Regions from separate parts of the Saccharothrix violaceirubra genome, predicted to be linked through region 3. Evidence: riboswitches for the same ligand, from Rfam matches in the RefSeq annotation. Region 3 holds a riboswitch; each other region holds the start of a gene.

Region 1 (5,002 bases), 850 kb from region 3:
GGTCCAGGCCGTCCGGCGTGACGTGGTTGGCCAGGTTCACCGAACCCAGGTTGCACACCGCGACCTCGTCGGCGGCGGTGTTCAGCGTGATCTCGGTGCACAGGTTCGACGAGTGCACCACGCCGACGTGCCGCTGCGGCGACCGGACGTTGCACGGGTCCTTGAACGTGATCCACGGGTGACCGGTCTCGAACAGCATGGTCAGCATCCGCCGCCACAGCTCGACCGCACGGACCCGCTTGGACACCCGGATCTCGCCGCGTTCGGCCGCCTCCTCGTAGGCCCGGTAGCGCTCGGCGAACGCCCGGCCGTAGAGGTCGTGCAGGTCGGGCGTCTCGTCGGGGGAGAACAGCGTCCAGTCGGCGTCGGCCTCGACCCGGCGCAGGAACTCGTCCGGCACCCAGTTCGCGGTGTTCATGTCGTGCGTGCGCCGACGGTCGTCGCCGGTGTTCTTGCGCAGGTCGAGGAACTCCTCGATGTCGACGTGCCACGTCTCCAGGTAGGCGCACGCCGCGCCCTTGCGCTTGCCGCCCTGGTTGACCGCCACGGCCGTGTCGTTGGCGATCTTGAGGAACGGCACGACGCCCTGCGACTCGCCGTTGGTGCCACGGATGTGCGCGCCCATGCCGCGCACCGGCGTCCAGTCGTTGCCCAGCCCGCCCGAGTACTTCGCGAGCAACGCGTTGTTCTGGTAGCCCTGGAAGATGCTCTGGAGGTCGTCGTCCACGGTCGTCAGGAAGCACGACGACAACTGCGGACGGGTGGTGCCCGAGTTGAACAGCGTGGGCGTCGAGCACATGAAGTCGAACGACGACAACAGCTCGTAGAACTCGATCGCGCGGGCCTCGCGGTCGTCCTCGCGCAGCGACAACCCCATCGCGACGCGCATGAAGAACGCCTGCGGCAGCTCGTACCGCGTGCCGTCGTCGTGCAGGAAGTAGCGGTCGTACAGGGTCTGCATGCCCAGAAAGTCGAACTTCGCGTCACGCTCGGGCCTGATGGCGGCGCAGATGCGATCCAGGTCGAACTTCGCCAGCTCCGGGTCGAGGCGGTCGAGGTCGATGCCCAGCCGGACGTACTCCGGGAAGTAGGCCGCGTAGGACAGCTCTTCGCCGGTCGCCTCGACCGGACGGCCTTCGACCCTGGTCAGTGCCTCGCGGCGGAGCCGGTCCAGCAGGAGCCGGGCGGCGACGAACGAGTAGTCGGGCTCGGTCTCCACGAGCGTGCGCGCGGCCATGACCTGCGCGACGGCCAGCTCGTCGACGGTGATCCCGTCGTACACGTCGCGCCGCACCTCGGCGAGCACGGCCGCGGCCGACACGTCGGCCAGTCCGGCGCACGCCTCGCCGACCACGACCTCTGCCCGGTCCCAGTCCAGCGGGACGAGTGTGCCGTCGGCGGTCTTCACCCGGAACGCGGGCGGCGCGGGCGTGACTTCACGTGCCTTGGCGCGCTTTTCGCGGTAGAGCACGTAGGCGCGGGCGACCTTGTGGTGGCCTTCGCGCATCAACACCAGTTCGACCTGGTCCTGGATCTGCTCGATGTGCAGCGCGACCTCCGGCCGCACGTGCTTGAGCAGCGCCTTCTCCACCTGTGCGGTCAGTTCCCCGACCACCGGGCGCAGGTGTCCGGAGTCGCCCTCCACGGCCAGGAACGCCTTGGTCACCGCCACCCTGATCTTGCCGGCGTCGAACACCGAGACCGTGCCGTCCCGGCGGATCACCCTTGTCGTCAACAGCCCTCTCCTCGCGAGCCTCGATGGCCCGGAGCACACGGGGGCGCGAAAAGAACGCGCGACGACGCGTTCGTCCCTGTCGGCCCACCCACGAGACCCCGGACGCCCGCGCACCGGTCGGCGCGCGCGTCGACGGCAGGTCTTCGGACTCGCGGACACCCGGCTCGAAAGCCGTGCCTACTGGCCGTCGCTTCCCACGCTCGCGCGCAGTGCTTCGTGACGGCGGTCGTTTCCACTCACCGCTGCGGGGCAGTCCCGGACTCGCACCGGGTTCCCTCTTGCCTCCACCGCCCCGGGATCGGGCCGGCGGAACCGTCGATGGCGGGAACACTACATGTTGTAGGTCATCACGCAAAACGGCCCACATGAGCCAGGGTTTCCGGAGGGTCGATCAAGCGCCGGCGGCCGGTCGTCCCCGCGACGGGGCCGACCGGCCGACCGCTCCCGAGCCCTACGGGTCACAGCGCCCCGGGGGCACCGTCAGACCATCGGCCTTGGCGATGGCGCACGGCACGACGAGTTCGTTGGGCGACATCGCCCAGAGCCGGGGCACCGAGTGCAGGTAGGGGAAGGCGAAGCCCGAGGCCGAGATCCGCGCGATGGTGCCGCCCTCCTCAGGCCGCAGCGGCACGGAGTTGGTGCCGTACGCGCTGATGTCCACGTCCCGGAACGCAGCCTGGGGGTTCTTCGACAGCAGCCCGGAGTAGAGCCGCAGCGTCTTGCCGCCGTAGCGGTCCCAGACCTCCAGGTCCAGTGACGTGGTGCCCTTGGGGATGTAGAAGTAGCTCGGCGCCTGGGTCAGGCCGGCACCCGGACCCGTGTAGGTGTGCGCCGAACGGCCCGTCGACTGGTTGGTGGCCACGTTGAACGTCAACGGGTACAGGTAGGCGTAGTCGCCGCCCGACCCGACGGTGAACCGGTGGACGTCGTGCGACGACGCCGGTATCGAGACGGTCGCCAACAGGCAGACCCGGTTGACGAACTGCGGGCAACTCGCCAACTCGGTCGGCGTCACTCCGGGCTGGGCCATGTCGCGCAACGAGATCCAGGACTTGGTCGTCGCGCTCCACCGCTCGATGCCGTAGCGCACGTCCCGTGAGGCGTACTGGGTGGTGCCGTTGTCGTACTTCTGCCACAGCAACTGGAATCCGATGTGGACACCGGGTTCCGCCGACGTGAGGAACCGCGGTGTGTGCCCGCTCGTGGCGCTGTTGTAGAGGAAACGCGCGGCCGGTGCACCGGGCGTGACGAACTCGGCGGCCGGGCCCACGTCGTTCCGGTCGACCCAGGCCGCCGGGGTGCCGTCGGCCAGCGTGGCGTCCTCGAACCGGTTGACGGCCCGCACCGGCCAGTACGCCTTGACCTGGTTCCACCACGCCGCGGTCTCGGCGGCGGTGTAGTGCGCGGGTCCGGCGGCCGTCTGCGGCCCCGCCACCGCCGCGGGGTCGGTGCGGCCGTACACCTTCGACAACGGGACCATGAGGGCGTTCATGTAGGACATCTGGCCCTTCCACATGAATTCCCTGGTCTCCGGGGCGTCGGTGGTCATCCGGCCGGAGTCCTGGAGGAAGTAGTAGTAGAAGAACTGCTTCAGGTCGTCCAGACGCCGATCGGGACCGGGTTCGGCCACGGGGTCGACCAGGCGGTCGGCCGCGTCGACCAGCTCCACCGCACGACCCCATGAATACGGCGTGTTCACCGGGAAGTTCGGCAGGAGCATGAAGTCGACGAACTCCTTCACCTTCGCCCACCCCCGGCCGAACGCCCGTTGCAGCCAACGGGTGCGCACCGCGTCGAGCTGGGCGGCCGTCAGCGTCGGGTTCCACAGCATCTTCGCCATGAGGTAGTAGCCGAGGCCGAACTTGCCGAAGTTGAGATCGGTCTCGGCGAGGAACGTGCGGAACCCGCCGCGGTGGTAGGCCGAGATGTCGTCGGCGATCGCGGCGGCCGAGAGGTCGTGCCGGGCGGGCAGGTTGGCCATGCCCCAGTCGGTGGCGTGGGCCACGCTGTAGATCCGGTAGTCGGCCGGGGGTTCGGCGGGCAGCAGGCGGGCCATGGCCTGCCCGATGTCCAGGTGCGTCACGATGGACCGCCACTCGCCGACGCCGCGGTGCTTGGTGTACCCGGCGATCGCCACCCGGATGCGCGGGTCGAGGTTGAAGTGCGGCGGCACGTCGTGGTAGTTGTACGAGTAGAAACTGGCCCGCAGCAAGGACTTCTTCGACTTCCCGGTCGAGGTCACCCGGTCGCCCGGGGGCTGCGCGTCGAGCCACTTGTCGTACTCGCGCAGCAGCCAGTTCGCGAAGCCGTACACGGTGTCGCTCTGCGACGCCGAGTCCCAGATCTCCCTCGGCTGGTTCAGGCCCTTGAAGCCGTGCAGCGCCCACGGCGCACCGAACGGCACTCCTTCGGCGGACAGGTACTCCGGGTACCACGCACGGTCCCGCGTGTTGGCGTTGAACACCGCGTCGGGCCGGCCGCCGTCCTCGCGTTCGATCGCCAGGATGGCCGGGTCGTCGGGTCGGGACTTGAAGTGGACGTTCTCGGCCCACGTCCGCACCTCGCGCAGGACGCGTTCGCGCACGGTCCGCACGGACAGGTCCAGCGCGAGCGAACCGCTGCCCAGGGTCTGGAGGACCCAGGCCGTGCCGTTGGAGACGTAGGCCTGCAATGGGCCGTCGCTGGTGATCCAGAGGTGGTCCTTGGCGTCGGCGGGCGGCAGCGCCTGGCGGGCGGCGTCGGTGCCCAGGTGGGTGGGCGCCAGGAAGCCCGCCGGGTTGCCGGAGTCGCGGATGTCCTGGGCGACGGCCTTGTGGTAGGCCTGAAGCGAGTGGCCGGGGAAGGACGGCGCCGACTGGCCGCGCATCAGCGCACCCGTCTGCCAGCGGCGATAGCCGCGTTCCACGTTCTCGTCGGCGGGATCGGCCAGCGGCGCGTTCACGATCGTGCCGACGCCGTAGTACTGGCCGGACATCGCGGTGAGCTGACGGGTGTGGAAGCCGGGTCTGCCGCTCTGCTCGACGTCGAACACGAGCGTGGGTGCGGTCGGCGCGAACACCCAGTTCGGCCCCATGCCGAGCACCTCGTAGCCCACCGTCTCCATCAGTTTCGCGGCGGCGGACGCGAGTCCGTCGTAGGTGTTGGCGACCAGCAGCAGGCGTTCGGGCGTGCTGCGCAGGTAGTACGCCTCCTTGGCGTCCGGGCCGCCGCCGGCCAGCGCCTGGATCACGGCGGGATCGTCGCGGATGTCGGGCGTGGCACCCGCGA
Region 2 (5,002 bases), 1.3 Mb from region 3:
TCTACGACCATCTCATAGGAACACTGGAAACAGATGGATCTGCGACCGTATGCGAAAACGTGCTGAATGTCGTGGCCAAAAATTGGCCTATGCGCCGAGAGAGCCTGTTGCCCATCCATTTGGCAGTCAGCATTCTTGGCATATACCGAATTGCCGAGCACCTCTCGGTCGAATGGAAGGGGAACATCGAGGCACTGATGGTGCTCGTTTACACAACAGAGCACGGGATTCACCTCGGCGACTTCGACTTCTACCTCACCATCGCACGTCGACTACGAAGCGGATGGGGCCATCTCGATGACGCGAATTCATTCCTCAATGACATCGCGAAAAATTCGAAGAACATCAACAGCGCCCTCGCGTCAGCAATCGCACTATACCTGGCAGACCACCAGCTTCATGACACCTCGGAGCAGCTTCACAAACTGTCCGAAGACGCCCTCGAGATCGAACTTTCCCGCAGGTCGGAACTAATTTCCGCCTTCATTGCCTGGATAGAAGATTTCCCTTTTTCAAACCGCTCGATTCGTACGCAAATCAAATTGGTCGCCAGTCACGATATCCAAACTGCCAGGCTTCGACTATCGACCGAGTGAGCCGTGTGGCGCACGCTCACCCGAGCGCACGCCACATGACCCACGATCAGCCCAACCGCACCTCACGGGCAGCCGCGACCATCGCCCGCAAAGCGGGCTCGACCTCGGCATAGGCCCGGGTCTTCAGGCCGCAGTCCGGGTTCACCCACAACCGGTCTCCGGGGACGACGGCCAAAGCCGCCTTGATCAGCTCGGTCAGCTCACCCACGGCCGGCACCCGAGGCGAGTGAATGTCGTACACCCCGGGCCCGACACCACGGCTGAAGCCCGAAGCACGAAGATCGTCCAGGATCTCCATCTTCGACCGCGCCGCCTCGATCGTGGTCACGTCCGCGCCCAGCCCGTCGATCGCGGAGATCACCTCGCCGAACTCCGAGTAGCACAGGTGCGTGTGCACCTGCGTCCGAGCCGACGCACCGGACGTGGCCAGCCGGAACGCGTCCACCGACCACTCCAGGTAAGCCGGGTGGTCGACGGCCCGCAACGGCAGCAGCTCGCGCAACGCGGGCTCGTCCACCTGCACGATCCGCGTCCCGGCGGCCTCCAGGTCGGCGATCTCGTCGCGCAACGCCAAGGCGACCTGGTCGGCGGTCTCCCCCAACGGCTGGTCGTCGCGCACGAACGACCACGCCAGGATGGTCACCGGCCCGGTCAGCATGCCCTTGACCGGCCGTGAGGTCAGCGACTGCGCATAGGCCGTCCACGGCACGGTGATCGGCGCCGGCCGGCTCACGTCGCCGTGCAGGATCGGCGGCCGGACGCACCGCGAACCGTAGGACTGCACCCACCCCAGCCGGGTGGTCGCGAAGCCTTCCAGGTGCTCGGCGAAGTACTGGACCATGTCGTTGCGTTCAGGCTCGCCGTGGACGAGCACGTCCAAGCCGATGTCCTCCTGCAACGCGATCACCCGGGCGATCTCCGCACGCATCCGCGCGGTGTACTCGTCGGACGGCAACGACCGCGCGGCCCGGATCTCGGCGGTCTGCGGGAACGAGCCGATGGTCGTCGTGGCCAACGGAGGCAGGTTCAAAGCCTTCTGCGCGACGACCCGTGCGGCGTAAGGCGCGCGGGAACGGTCCTTCACGCCCGCCAACCGGAAGCGGACTTCCTCGTCCCGCCGGGGTTCCACGACGGGCAGTTCGGGCAGGGGCACGCCCGAGCGCAACGCCCGGTCCAGGGTCACGACCTCGGCGACCTTCTGCCGGGCGAACGCCAGCCGCGCCGACACCTCGGGCGCCAACGACGTCTCCACGTCCAGGTCGTAGGGCACGTGCAGCAGGGTCGACGACGTCGACACCACGACCTCGGCGGCCGACCCCAGCAGCGACGCCGCGGTGGCCACCGCCTTACGCAGATCAGTGCGCCACACGTTGCGCCCGTCCACGACACCGGCCACCAACGTCTTGTCCCGCAACGCCGGAACGCTCGCGATCCCCTCGATGGTCCCCGCGACCAGGTCCACCCCGATCGCCTCGACCGCCGTGGCGGCCAGCACCGGCAATGCCGCCCCGAGCGACCCGTAGTACCCGGTGACCAGCAGCTTCGGCCGGGCCGCCACGGCACCGAGCCGCGTGTAGGCACGCCCGAGCGCGGCGAGTTCGGCGACATCGCGGTCCATGGCGAACGCGGGCTCGTCGAACTGCACCCACTCCACGCCCTCGGCGGCCAACGCCCCGAGCAGCTCCACGTACACGTCGAGCAACGCGTCCAACCGCGACAGCGGGTCCGCGGACCCCTTGGCCAGCAGGAGGAACGTCACCGGCCCGAGCAGGACCGGACGGGTCGGCACCCCCGCCGCGCGGGCCTCCCGGTACTCGGCCAACGGCTTGTCGTCGGCCAACCGGAACTCCGTCGACGAGTCGATCTCGGGCACCAGGTAGTGGTAGTTGGTGTCGAACCACTTGGTCAGTTCGAGCGGCGGCGCGTCGGCGTCGCCGCGGGCCGCCGCGAAGTAGGTGTCCAACGCGGAGGACCGCCGGTACCGGTCGGGTACCGCGCCGACCAGGAACGCGGTGTCGAGCACCTGGTCGTAGAACGAGAACGTGTTGGACGGCACCGAGTCCAGCCCTGCGTCGCGCAGCTCCAGCCAGGTGGCGACGCGCAGGTCCCGGGCCGCGGCGTGCAGGGTGTCGGCGTCGCTGCGCCCGGCCCAGTACGACTCGACGGCGCGCTTGAGTTCACGACGCGGTCCGATCCTCGGGTAGCCGAGTACGGTCGCGCCGATACCGCTGGTCACAGGCTCTCTCCTCGCGAGCGTGCGGGAAGTCCGACGACTCGCGGGCAGGCTCGCGCGAACCCCTGTGACGGGGTGCGCCCGTGCCCTTCCCGCGAGGCGACCGGACACCGTGCGCCCGGATGGGCACACGGACCGGTGGCAGGTCTTCGGACTCACGGGCGTCGAGCGCGTTCCTACCGGCCGTCGCTTCCCACGCGTGGACGCGCAGTGCTCATGACGGCTTTCGTTCCCGTTCACCGCTGCGGGGCAGTCCCGGATTCGCACCGGATTCCCTCTTGCCTCGCCCCGGTCGGGGGGCGAACCACCAGCCCGCGCAGCGTAGCCGATATGTAGGGTCGCGAACGTGCTCATCTGGATCAACGGCCCGTTCGGCGGCGGCAAGACCGCCACCGCCCACGAACTGCACCGTCGGGTCGAGGGCAGCGTCCTCGCCGACCCCGAGTACTTCGGTTTCGCCCTGCACCGCCTGCTGCCGCCGGCCCTGCGCGGTGACTTCCAGGACCTCCCGACGTGGCGCACCGGCGTGTACGACATGCTCGACCTGGCCCTGACACAGCATGAGGGGCCGATCATCGTTCCCATGACGGTGGTCAACGCCGACTACTTCGCGGAGATCGTCGGCCGGCTGCGCGAGCAGGGCCACCGGGTCGAGCACTTCGCGCTGCTGGCCGAGCCCGCGACCGTGCTCGCCCGGTTGAGCGGGCGTGGTCTGTGGCCGGGCCTGAAGCGCGAGGGCTGGGCCGTGTCCAAGCTGGACCACTGCCTCAAGCGCCTGCACGAGCCCGAGTTCGCCGAGCACGTCGACACCGACGACCGGACCGTGGCCCAGGTCGCCGACGCCATCGCCCGGTCGGCGGGTTTGCCGATCGTGCCCGACAACGACAGTCCGCTGCGCGCACGGCTGCGCCGCTACGCCACGTCCGTGCGGCACCTCCGGTTCGACTGACGCGACCCAGGCCACAGCCCGTCCGGCGCCGACGACACGTACTATGGGCACAAATGATTAGTGCACGAAGTGACGATGCGTTGGCGCTGGAGCGGCAGGTCTGCTTCGCGCTCGCGGTCGCGTCCCGGGCGGTGATCGGCATCTACCGGCCGATCCTGGAACCGCTGGGCCTGACGCACCCGCAGTACCTGGTGATGCTCGCGCTCTGGCAGCACGCGCCGCTGTCGGTCAAGGAGCTGGGCCGGCTGCTCGCCCTCGAACCGGCCACGCTGTCGCCGCTGCTCAAGCGCCTGGAGGCGATCGGCTACCTGGAGCGCGGCCGGGACAGCGCCGACGAGCGCCAGCTCGCCGTCACGCTGACCGACACCGGCCGCGCACTGCGGGAGCGGGCGTTGGACGTGCCGCCGGCCGTGATCGAACAACTCGGCTTGCCCGTCGAGGACCTCGAAGCACTGCACGCCCACCTGACGAAGGTGATCACGGCCGCCCGGAAGGACCCGGCATGAGCACACCCGCGTTCCCCCTGCGCCTGTGGTACCTCGTGGGCGGGCGGCTGTCGGCACGCCACCGCGAGTGGGTCTTCCACGAGGCCACGAAGCCGTCGTGGCTGGTGTGGTTCACCGTGCGGTCGTTCCTCCAGGTCCTGCCGCTGACGATCGTCATCGCGCTGGTGCTCGTCCTGGCCGTGGGCGCACCGCTGCCGCTCGCGCTGGCGTGCGGGTCGCTCGGCCTGATCGTGGGCGTCTACTTCTCCCTGTCGTACGCGGCGGAGAGCACCGACCACCGGCTGACCAAGTACGGCTTCCCGGCGGGCGCCGGCACCGAGGCCCGCCGACGTCGCACGCTCGACCAGGAGAAGGACCGCCGCGCCGCGTACGAACGCGCGTGGCGGGAACCGTCCTAGCGTCCAGTGACGTCGGCGATGCGATCGCGTCGAGTCCCCCGCTACTTCCGGTGTCCTGAACTGCTGATACCGCCTGACCTGACGGTGGAGAATCCTGGCCATGACGGTCGTCCTGTCCGTGCCGGCCACCGGGCCGGCACCCGCGCTGAGACTGCGGCCGTGGCGGCCGGCCGATCTTCCGGCGCTGGTCGCGGCGCACCGCGATCCGCTGCTGCGTCGTCGGCTTGCCACTTCCCTGACCGGCGAAGCCGAGGCCGGGCAGTGGCTGGACGCGCAAACCGCCGGCTGGGTGACCGCGACCCGGTTCAGCTTCGCCGTGA
Region 3 (5,002 bases):
TCGTCCAACGCCGCCACGAGCCGGACCGCGTCGTCGAGCAGCGCCACGACGTGCGGGAACGCGTCGCGGAAGAACCCGCTGATCCGCACGGTCACGTCGACGCGCGGCCGGCCCAGCTCGTCCGGGTCCACGACCTCGAGCCCGGTCACGCGCCGGGACTGCTCGTCCCACGTCGGCCGCACGCCCAGCAGCGCCAACACCTCGGCCACGTCGTCGCCGGACGTGCGCATCGCCGAGGTGCCCCACACCGACAGGCCGACCGACGCCGGCCATTCGCCGTCGTGGTCGGCCCGGTAGCGCTCCAGCAACGAGTCGGCCATGGCCTGCCCGGTCTCCCACGCCAGCCTGGACGGCACGGCCTTGGGGTCCACGGAGTAGAAGTTGCGCCCGGTCGGCAGCACGTTCACCAGGCCGCGCAACGGCGACCCGCTCGGCCCGGCGGGCACGTAACCGCCGTTCAACGCGTGCAGCACGTTGGTCAGCTCGTCGGTCGTCCGCGCCAGCCTGGGCACGACCTCGACGGCCGCGAACTCCAGGATCGCGGCCACGTCCGCGTCGTCGGTCAGCGACCGCGCGACGGCCACGTCCCAGTCCGCGTCCTCCATGGCCTGGACGAGTTCGCGCGCACGCTCCTCGACCGCGTCCACCGAGGTCCGCGAGGAGTCGGCCAGCCCCAGCGCCTCGCGCAGGCCCGGCAGCGCGGAGCGCCCGGCCCACATCTGCTTGGCTTGGAGGATGGCGAGCACCAGGTTGACCCGGTCGACCCCGGTGGGCACCTGGCCGAGCACGTGCAGGCCGTCGCGGATCTGCACGTCCTTGATCTCGCACAGCCAGCCGTCGACGTGCAGGATCAGGTCGTCGAACTCGGCGTCGTGCGGCCGGTCGGTCAGGCCGAGGTCGTGGTCGAGCTTGGCGGCCTGGATCAGCGTCCAGATCTGCGCCCGGATGGCGGGCAGCTTGGCCGGGTCCATCGCGGCGATGTTGCCGTGCTCGTCGAGGAGCTGTTCCAGCCGCGCGATGTCGCCGTACGAGTCCGCACGGGCCATCGGCGGCACGAGGTGGTCAACGAGCGTGGCGTGCACGCGCCGCTTGGCCTGCGTGCCCTCGCCCGGGTCGTTGACCAGGAACGGGTAGACCAGCGGCAGGTCGCCCAGCGCCGCGTCCGGACCGCAGCCCGCCGACAGGCCGACCGCCTTGCCGGGCAGCCATTCCAGGTTGCCGTGCTTGCCCACGTGCACGACGGCGTCCGCGCCGAACTCGCTCTCCAGCCACCGGTACGCGCCCAGGTAGTGGTGGCTGGGCGGCAGCTCGGGGTCGTGGTAGATCGCGATCGGGTTCTCGCCGAAGCCGCGCGGCGGCTGCACCATCACCACGACGTTGCCCGAACGCAACGCCGCGAGCACGATCTCGCCGTCGCGGTCACGCGACCGGTCGACGAACAGCTCGCCGGGCGCGGCACCCCAGTGCCCCTCGATCTCGTCGCGGAAGTCGGCCGGCAGCGTGCCGTACCACTCGCGGTAGCGGGCGGCGGGCAGCCGGACCGGGTTGCCCTGGAGCTGCGCCTCGGTGAGCCAGTCCGCGTCCTGGCCGCCGGCCGCGATCAACGCGTGGATGAGCGCGTCGCCGTCCTGGTTGTCCACGCCCGGCAGGTCCTCGCCGATGTCGTAGCCGTTGTCCCGCAACGCCTTCAGCAGCCGCACGACGCTGGCCGGGGTGTCCAGGCCGACCGCGTTGCCGATGCGCGAGTGCTTGGTCGGGTACGCCGAGAGCATCACCACGATGCGCTTCTCGGCGGCCGGGATGTGCCGCAACCGCCCGTGCCGCACGGCGATCCCGGCCACGCGCGACGCGCGCTCGGGGTCGGCCACGTAGACGGTCAGCCCGTCCTCGTCGACCTCCTTGAACGAGAACGGCACCGTGATGATCCGGCCGTCGAACTCGGGGATGGCCACCTGCGTCGCGGTGTCCAAAGGGGACAGACCGTCGTCGTTGTCGGCCCAGTCGGCCCGGCTGGAGGTCAGGCACAGGCCCTGGAGGATCGGGATGTCCAACGCGGCCAGCGCGCCCACGTCCCACGCGTCGTCGTCGCCACCGGCCGACGCGGTCGCGGGCTTCGTGCCGCCCGCCGCGAGCACGGTCACGACCAGCGCGTCCGCCTTGCCCAGCTCCGCGAGCAGTTCGGGCTCGGGCGTGCGCAGCGACGCGCAGTACACCGGCAGCGGACGCCCGCCCCGTTCCTCGATCGCGTCGCACAGCGCGTGCACGAACGCGGTGTTCCCGGCCACGTGGTGCGCCCGGTAGTACAGGACGGCGACGGTCGGCCCGTCGCCCGCGGGCGCGGACCGGTCCAGCACGCCCCACGTGGGCGCGGCCACCGGCGGCGCGAAGCCGAAACCGGTCAGCAGGACCGTGTCGGACAGGAACCGGTGCAGCTCGGCGAGGTTGGCCGGGCCGCCGTGGGCCAGGTAGGCGTGCGCCTCGGCGCAGACGCCGCCGGGCACGGTCGACAGCTCCATGAGCTGCGCGTCCGGGTTCTGCTCGCCGCCGAGCACCACGACCGGGCGCGGGCCGGCCAGCAGCGCGTCCAGGCCCTCCTCCCACATGCGCCGACCGCCGAGGATGCGCACGACGACCAGGTCCACGCCCTCGACCAGCGCCGGCAGGTCGTCCACGCCGAGCCGGGCCGGGTTGCCCAACCGGTAGTCGGCGCCGCTGGAACGGGCGGACAGCAGGTCCGTGTCGGAGGTCGACAGCAGCAGGATCACGTACGGCTCCATCCCTCGGGGGTCCGCGCCCCAGGTCGAAAGGGGACGGCGAAGCGGAGTTCCTGACTCCCGGGACACCTCGCCCCGGTCACAGTGGCGGGACCGCGCCGGATTCGCACCGGCTTCCTCCTGCTGCTTCGCCGTTCGGGAGTCACCCTAACCGCCACGTAGCATCCAGCCCATGCCCCAGGACCGCGTCCGCCCGGACGCCTGCCCCGGCGCCGTCGACGTGCACCACGCCGCCGACGGCGGGCTGGCGCGCGTGCGGGTGCCCGGCGGGGTGCTCGACGCCGACCGGTTCGCCGTGCTGCGCACCGCCGCACTCGATCTCGGCGACGGCACGCTCGAACTCACCTCACGGGCGAACGTGCAGGTCAGAGGCCTGGCACCGGGTACGGAGCACGAGCTGGGCGCCCGGCTGCGCGCCGCCGGACTGCTGCCCTCGGCCACCCACGAGCGCATGCGCAACATCGTCGCCGCACCGCTGGACGACAACGTCGACCTGGTGGCCGCGATCGACCGGGGACTGTGCGCGACACCGCAGCTCGCCGACCTGCCGGGCCGGTTCCTGATCACGGTCGGCGCGGCCGTCGCGGGCTTGGGCGGCGACATCGGCCTGGTCGACGACGTGCTGCTGCTCGCCGGGCAGGACACGGGCGTGCGGGTCGCCGACCCGGTGGCCGCCGTGCTCACCGCCGCCCGGCTGTTCGCCGACATCAGGGGCACGGCGTGGCGGTTGTCCGAAGTGGACGGTGGTGTGGCCCGGATCACGGCCGTGCTGGGCACCTCCGACGCCGAGCGTCTCACGCCGACTGTGACCCCCGTCGCACCGGGACCGGTCGGCGACCGCGTCGTGGCCGGTGTCCCGCTGGGCCGACTGGACGCACGACTGCTCGCCGGCGTACCCGTGCGGCTGACGCCGTGGCGTTCGGTGGTCGTCCCGGCGGGCACCGACACCACCGGGCTGTTCACCGACGCGGCGTCCCCGTGGCACGGCGTGACCGCGTGCACCGGCCGGCCGGGCTGCGCGAAATCGCTCGCGGACGTGCGCGCGGACGCCGCGCGCTGGATCGACAGGCGGCCCCACCAGGGCCGGGTGCACTGGTCGGGCTGCGCACGCCGCTGTGGCCGCCCGTCCGGTGCCGTCGTGGAGTACGTCGCGACCGGCGACGGGTACGAGGAGATCAGGTGACCGACTACGTCCGGGACGGCGCGGAGATCTACCGCCGTTCGTTCGCCACCATCCGCGCCGAGGCGGACCTGTCCGGGCTGCCGGACGACGTCGCCCGGGTCGCGGTGCGCATGATCCACGCGTGCGGGATGGTCGACCTCGTCGCCGACCTGGCCTACTCCCCCGACGTCGTCGCCACGGCGCGCGCCGCCCTGCTCGCCGGCGCCCCGATCCTGTGCGACGCCAAGATGGTCGCCGCGGGCGTGACGCGTCGGCGGCTCCCGAACGACAACGAGGTGCTGTGCGCGCTGGACGACCCGCGCGTGCCGGACCTGGCCCGGGAACTGGGCAACACCCGCAGCGTGGCCGCGCTCGACCTGCTCGCCGACCGCTTCGCGGGCGCCGTGGTCGCGATCGGCAACGCCCCGACCGCGTTGTTCCACCTGCTGGACCTGATCCGGGCCGGCGCCCCGAAACCCGCCGCCGTACTGGGCGTGCCGGTCGGCTTCATCGGCGCGGCCGAGTCCAAGGAGGCGTTGGCGGACAACGACCTCGGCCTGGAGTACCTGGTCGTGCGCGGTCGGCGCGGGGGCAGCGCCATGACCGCGGCGGCCCTGAACGCGATCGCGAGCGAGGAAGAATGACCGGCAGGCTGTACGGGGTCGGCGTCGGACCCGGCGACCCGGAACTGGTGACCGTCAAGGCGGCCCGGCTGATCCGGGACGCGGACGTGGTCGTCTACCACAGCGCGCGGCACGGCCGCAGCGTCGCGCGCGGCATCGCCGAGCCCTACCTGCGCGAAGGCCAGGTCGAGGAACAGCTCGTCTACCCGGTCACGACCGAGGACAGCGACGACTACCAGGGCGAGATGGACGCGTTCTACGCCGAGTGCGCGGCCCGGCTGGCCGCACACCTGGACGCCGGACGCGACGTGGTCGTACTGGCGGCGGGCGACCCGCTCTTCTACGGCTCGTACATGCACCTGCACAAGCGGTTGGCGCACCGGTACGAGACCGAGGTCGTCCCCGGCGTCACGTCGGTGAGCGCGGGCGCGGCCGTGCTCGGC
Region 4 (5,002 bases), 3.5 Mb from region 3:
GCGCCCACCTGCTCCTGATGCTCGCCGGTTCCGGCAGCGACCCCGAGGTGTTCGACGAACCCGAGCGCTTCTGCCCGGCCCGGCCGAACGCCCGCAAGCACCTTGCCTTCGGCTTCGGACCGCACTTCTGCCTCGGCGCCGGGCTCGCCCGCCTGGAGGGCGAGGTGGTCCTGCGCGAGACCGCACGCCGGTTTCCGGGCCTGCGGCTCGCGTCGACCGCTTCGCCGCCGATGCTCGGGCTGCTGTCGTTCCGCGCCCCGCTCAGCGTCGACGTCGTCTTAGGGGACGAGGATCAGCTTGCCCGTGGTGGAACGCGATTCCAGCAGGTAGTGGGCGCGGGCGGCGTCGGACAGGGGTAGCGCCGCACCGAGTATCGGGCTGAGCCCGGACGCGAACGCCTCCCGTACCGCGTCGGTCGAGTAGGTGCCCCACAGCCCGGTGATCGACACGCCCCGACCGAACACGTCGGACGCGTCGACGTCGAGCGGCGCGCCGCCCGCGTACCCGAACAGGACCAGGCGCCCGGTGCCGGTACGCAACAGGTCGAACGACTCCCGTGCGGTCGCGCCGCCGACCGACGACAGAGCGACGTCGATCGGTTCGAGCCCGGCCGACCATCCCGGTACCGAGTAGTCGACCACTTCATGCGCACCGAGCTGCGACGCGATCGCGAGTTTGTGCGCACCGCGTGTCGCCGCGACGACGATCGCACCGGCGCGTGACGCCAGCTGCACGAGAAGTGAACCGACGCCACCCGTCGCGGCCTCGACCAGGACACGGTCGCCGGGCGCGATCCGCCCGGCACGCGCCGCGGCGAGGGCGGTGGTGCCTTGGCTGAGCAGCGCGGCGGCTTCGTGGTCGGACAACGTGTCCGGCACTTCGACGGGTTCGGTTAGCACGGCATGCGACGCGTAGCCGGGACCCGTCGGCACGCCCGCGAGCCGTCGACCGTCCGCGGTCACGCCGACGACCTCGCCTCCCAGTGGTCCTGGTTCGTCGGGGATGGGTACCCACGGGAACAACCCGCGAGCGTGTCCGGAACGCAGCAACGTGTCGCCGAAGTTGACACCCGCCGCCGTGACACACACCAATTCCTGCCCCGGGCCGGGTACGGGATCGGGTACCTCGACCTCGTGCAGTACTGACGGTGACCCGAACTCTTTGTACTGGACAACTCGCACGTCGAAAACCTTCCTCGGTGGACTGGCGGGACCGGCGGATTGGGTGGCGGGCCGGACCGGAGATGGGGCGGACCGGTGGTCCGCTTGTATCGAGATTGATGCGGCTGGCGGTCCGCTCGGGGGCGCGGCTGTACGGACCGGCGGTCCGCCAAGGTTTCGTCGGTGCGAATGACTGGGGCGCGCACTTCTTGCTCGTGTTTGCGCTGGTAAGCGACTTTTGAGGCCTGGATCGTCGGTCCGCGTCGTTCGGTACCCGTCGACCCGTCCAGTGGCTTTGTCAGCGCGCTTCTACTCGTCGTGGATCGTGATGCGCGACGGTTGTCCATTTGTGTCTACGGGCCTGGGTTCGTCGTGGGTCGAGATCGACGGCCGGGTAGGGGTACGGGGTGGTGGCTGTTCGCGTTGATTTCACCCGTTCAGGGGTGGTGATCCGGATGGGTCTTCATTCGGAGTGGATCGGTGGTCTGATTTCGGTGTCAGGGGTGTGGACCAACGGTCCGCTTTGGGTCGGCTCGGTGCGGACCGTTGGTCCACTTGTCTGGGCGATGCCGCGGACCGGCGGTCCGTTTTACGTCGTCTACGATACGGACCACCGGTCCACTTCGGTAGGGGAGGTTCGGATGGCCGAACGCAGGGACGCCGCGCGCAACCGTGCCGCGATCCGGTCCGCCGCCGCGCGGTTGATCCGCGAGCGTGGACCGGACGGGTTCGTGATCGAGGATGTCGCGGCGGCGGCGGGTGTCGGGAAGGGCACGGTGTTCCGGCACTTCACCGACCGTGCGGGGCTTGTGCGTGCGGTGGTCGAGTTGGCGTCGCGGGAGTGGCGCACGGAGTCCGACGCGTTGTTCGACGACGCGGACATGGCGCCGGACGAGAAACTGGTCACGTTCGTCGGCCGGTTGTTCGACCACGTCGTCGACTCCCTGCCGCTGGTTCGCGCGCTGGAGTTGTCCGAGTTCGACCAGTCCGGGTGCGACGACAACACCGTGCTCGTGCACAGGCGGATCTCGGACCTGATCGCGCAGGTCAACCCGGACGCCGACGCCCGGTACATCGCGCACGCCCTGCTCGCGCTCCTGCGCGGCGACGTGCTCCACCACCAGCTCGTCCGATCCGGCCTCGATCTGGGGCGGGTCCGGGCGGGTGTGATCGCGCTCGCGCGTTCGGTGCTGGTCGGGGACTTGGAGCGGGCCGGGCGGGATGCGACGATGCCGGGGCTGTCGAAGGGGTGAACGAGGAAGCCGGTGGGAGTCCGGCGCGGTCCCGCCACTGTGACCGGAGCGCATCCGGGAGTCAGGAACTCGGCCCCCGATCCAGACCGGACCCGGGCGTGGACACCCGAGGAAGGACACCGCCGCATGGGCGCGCGTTTCCCCTTTTCCGCCGTCGTAGGCCATGACGACCTGCGCACCGCACTCCTGCTTAACGCCGTCCACCCCGGCATCGGCGGGGTGCTCGTCCGGGGTGAGAAGGGCACCGCGAAGTCGACCGTGGTGCGCGCGCTGGCCGCGCTCCTGCCCGAACTGGACGTCGTCGCGGACTGTCGCTTCGGGTGCGCGCCCGAGGTCGACGCGGAGTGCCCGGACGGTCCGCACGGCGACGCGTCGGCGCACCGGCGCCCGGCCCGGCTGGTGGAGTTGCCCGTCGGCGCGACCGAGGACCGAGTGATCGGTTCGCTCGACCTGGAGCGCGCGCTGACGGAAGGCGTCCGCGCCTTCCAGCCCGGCCTGCTCGCCGCCGCACATCGGGGCGTGCTCTACGTCGACGAGGTCAACCTCCTGCACGACCATCTCGTCGATCTGCTCCTCGACGCCGCCGCGATGGGACGCGCACACGTCGAACGCGAGGGCGTCTCGGTGTCGCACGCCGCGTCGTTCCTGTTGGTCGGCACCATGAACCCGGAGGAGGGCGAACTCCGGCCGCAGCTGCTCGACCGGTTCGGTCTTACGGTGTCCGTACGCGCATCACGGGACGTCGCCGTACGCACGGAGGTCGTCCGCCGCAGGCTCGCCTACGAGGCGGACCCGGTCGGGTTCGCCGCGCGATGGCAGGACGACGACGCCGACCTGGCCCGGCGGATCGTGGACGCCCGTGCGCGGCTCGCGTCGGTGGTGTTGCCGGACGCCGAACTGCGACGGATCGCGGCGGTGTGCGCGGCGTTCGAGGTCGACGGGATGCGCGCGGACCTCGTGGTCGCACGCACCGCGGTCGCGCACGCCGCTTGGCGTGGTGCCGAAGAGGTCGCCGAGGAGGACGTGGCGGCGGCCGTGCGTTTGGCGTTGCCGCACCGCCGGCGCCGCGACCCGTTCGACGAGCCGGGGTTGGAGGAGGAGCAGCTGGAAGACGCCCTCCGGCAGGGCGCGGAGCACGCCGCCCAAGATCCCGACGACGACCCGGACGGTCCGGATGATGGGCCGCAGGGGGGCTCGGACGGTCCGGACGGGGAATCCGGCGGTGGGGCCGGCGAGTCGCGGGACGCACCTGGAAAGTCCACTTCGGATGGTCGCACGCACACGCCCGCACCGGCCTTCCGGGCCCGCCTGCTCCAGGTGCCCGGCGTCGGCGAAGGTGCGCCAGGGCGTCGTTCGCGGGCGCGGTCGGCGGCCGGACGTGCCGTCCGGCCATCCACCGTGGACGGATCCGGTGTGCACCTGATCGGCACGCTGCAGAGCGCCGCCCCGCACCAGAACGCCCGGGGCCGCAGTGGTCCGGGCCTGGTGCTGCACGCCTCCGACCTGCGCCGCGCCATTCGCGAAGGCCGGGAAGGCAACCTGGTCCTCTTCGTGGTCGACGCGTCGGGCTCGATGGCGTCGCGTCAGCGCATGTCCGCGGTCACGGGCGCGGTCATCTCCCTGCTGCGCGACGCCTACCAGCGTCGCGACAAGGTCGGCGTGATCACGTTCCGGGGCGCGGCGGCGGACCTCGCCCTGCCGCCGACGAACTCGGTCGACGCCGCCGCCGCGAGGCTGCGCTCCCTCCGTACCGGAGGACGCACTCCGCTCGCCGACGGTCTGCTGCGCGCGAAGAAGGTCCTGGACACCGAACGCGTCCGCGATCCGCGCCGCCGTCCGCTGCTGGTCCTGCTCACCGACGGCCGGGCCACGGCGTCCGGCGTCGGCGGCGACCCGGTCGACGCCGCGCTGCGGGCCGCGTCCCTGCTCGTGGGCACGGCCGCGGTGGTCGTCGACTGCGAGAGCGGGTTCGTGCGGCTGGGCCTGGCCGGTCGCGTGGCCGCCACGCTCGACGCCGCGTGCCTGCGCCTGGAGGAACTGTCCGCCGATCAGGTCGCGGGCGTCGTGCGCGCCGCGCGAGCCGCGTAGGGAGCGCCGCATGCCACAGGGAGTTCCCGCCGTCACGCCCGAAGACGGCCTGACCACACGCCAGAGGCGCAACCGTCCGCTGGTCGTGCTGCACACCGGTGAGATGAAGGGCAAGTCGACGGCCGCCTTCGGCTTGGCGTTGCGCGGCTGGAACCAGGGCTGGTCGATCGGCGTCTTCCAGTTCGTGAAGTCCGCCAAGTGGAAGGTCGGCGAGGAAGCCGCGTTCCGCGCGCTCGGCCGCCTGCACGAGCAGACCGGCGAGGGCGGACCCGTCGAGTGGCACAAGATGGGCGAAGGCTGGTCGTGGTCGCGCAAGGCGGGCACCGCGGAGGACCACGCCGCCGCCGCGCTCGAAGGGTGGCGTGAGATCGCCCGCCGCATCGCCGACGAACGTCACGGCGTCTACGTGCTCGACGAGTTCACGTACCCGCTCAAGTGGGGCTGGGTCGACGTCGCCGAGGTGGTCGACGTCCTGCGCACGCGTCCTGGGCACCAGCACGT

What was found. A riboswitch is a leader RNA that binds a small molecule or an ion and turns the genes downstream of it on or off. The one in region 3 is predicted to bind cobalamin.
Region 1: linked by a shared signal. The riboswitch ahead of F4559_RS18325 (ribonucleoside-diphosphate reductase subunit alpha) and the one ahead of cobN (cobaltochelatase subunit CobN) in region 3 are both predicted to bind cobalamin.
Region 2: linked by a shared signal. The riboswitch ahead of metE (5-methyltetrahydropteroyltriglutamate--homocysteine S-methyltransferase) and the one ahead of cobN (cobaltochelatase subunit CobN) in region 3 are both predicted to bind cobalamin.
Region 4: linked by a shared signal. The riboswitch ahead of F4559_RS06790 (putative cobaltochelatase) and the one ahead of cobN (cobaltochelatase subunit CobN) in region 3 are both predicted to bind cobalamin.

Annotation. Positions count from the first base shown of each region.
Region 1 is NZ_JACHJS010000001.1:3,949,961-3,954,962, reverse strand. It holds gene F4559_RS18325 (ribonucleoside-diphosphate reductase subunit alpha) at 1-1,735, opposite strand, end outside; cobalamin riboswitch at 1,853-2,067, opposite strand; gene F4559_RS18320 (hypothetical protein) at 2,187-5,002, opposite strand, start outside.
Region 2 is NZ_JACHJS010000001.1:3,493,636-3,498,637, forward strand. It holds gene F4559_RS16620 (NACHT domain-containing protein) at 1-596, shown strand, start outside; gene metE (5-methyltetrahydropteroyltriglutamate--homocysteine S-methyltransferase) at 643-2,832, opposite strand; cobalamin riboswitch at 2,953-3,153, opposite strand; gene F4559_RS16630 (AAA family ATPase) at 3,176-3,778, shown strand; gene F4559_RS16635 (MarR family winged helix-turn-helix transcriptional regulator) at 3,832-4,284, shown strand; gene F4559_RS16640 (DUF5313 family protein) at 4,281-4,682, shown strand; gene F4559_RS16645 (GNAT family N-acetyltransferase) at 4,783-5,002, shown strand, end outside.
Region 3 is NZ_JACHJS010000001.1:4,797,722-4,802,723, forward strand. It holds gene cobN (cobaltochelatase subunit CobN) at 1-2,765, opposite strand, end outside; cobalamin riboswitch at 2,801-2,939, opposite strand; gene F4559_RS22065 (ferredoxin-like domain-containing protein) at 2,947-3,957, shown strand; gene F4559_RS22070 (precorrin-8X methylmutase) at 3,954-4,580, shown strand; gene F4559_RS22075 (precorrin-2 C(20)-methyltransferase) at 4,577-5,002, shown strand, end outside.
Region 4 is NZ_JACHJS010000001.1:1,322,458-1,327,459, forward strand. It holds gene F4559_RS36215 (cytochrome P450) at 1-359, shown strand, start outside; gene F4559_RS06780 (quinone oxidoreductase family protein) at 279-962, opposite strand; gene F4559_RS06785 (TetR/AcrR family transcriptional regulator) at 1,802-2,413, shown strand; cobalamin riboswitch at 2,380-2,504, shown strand; gene F4559_RS06790 (putative cobaltochelatase) at 2,540-4,501, shown strand; gene cobO (cob(I)yrinic acid a,c-diamide adenosyltransferase) at 4,512-5,002, shown strand, end outside.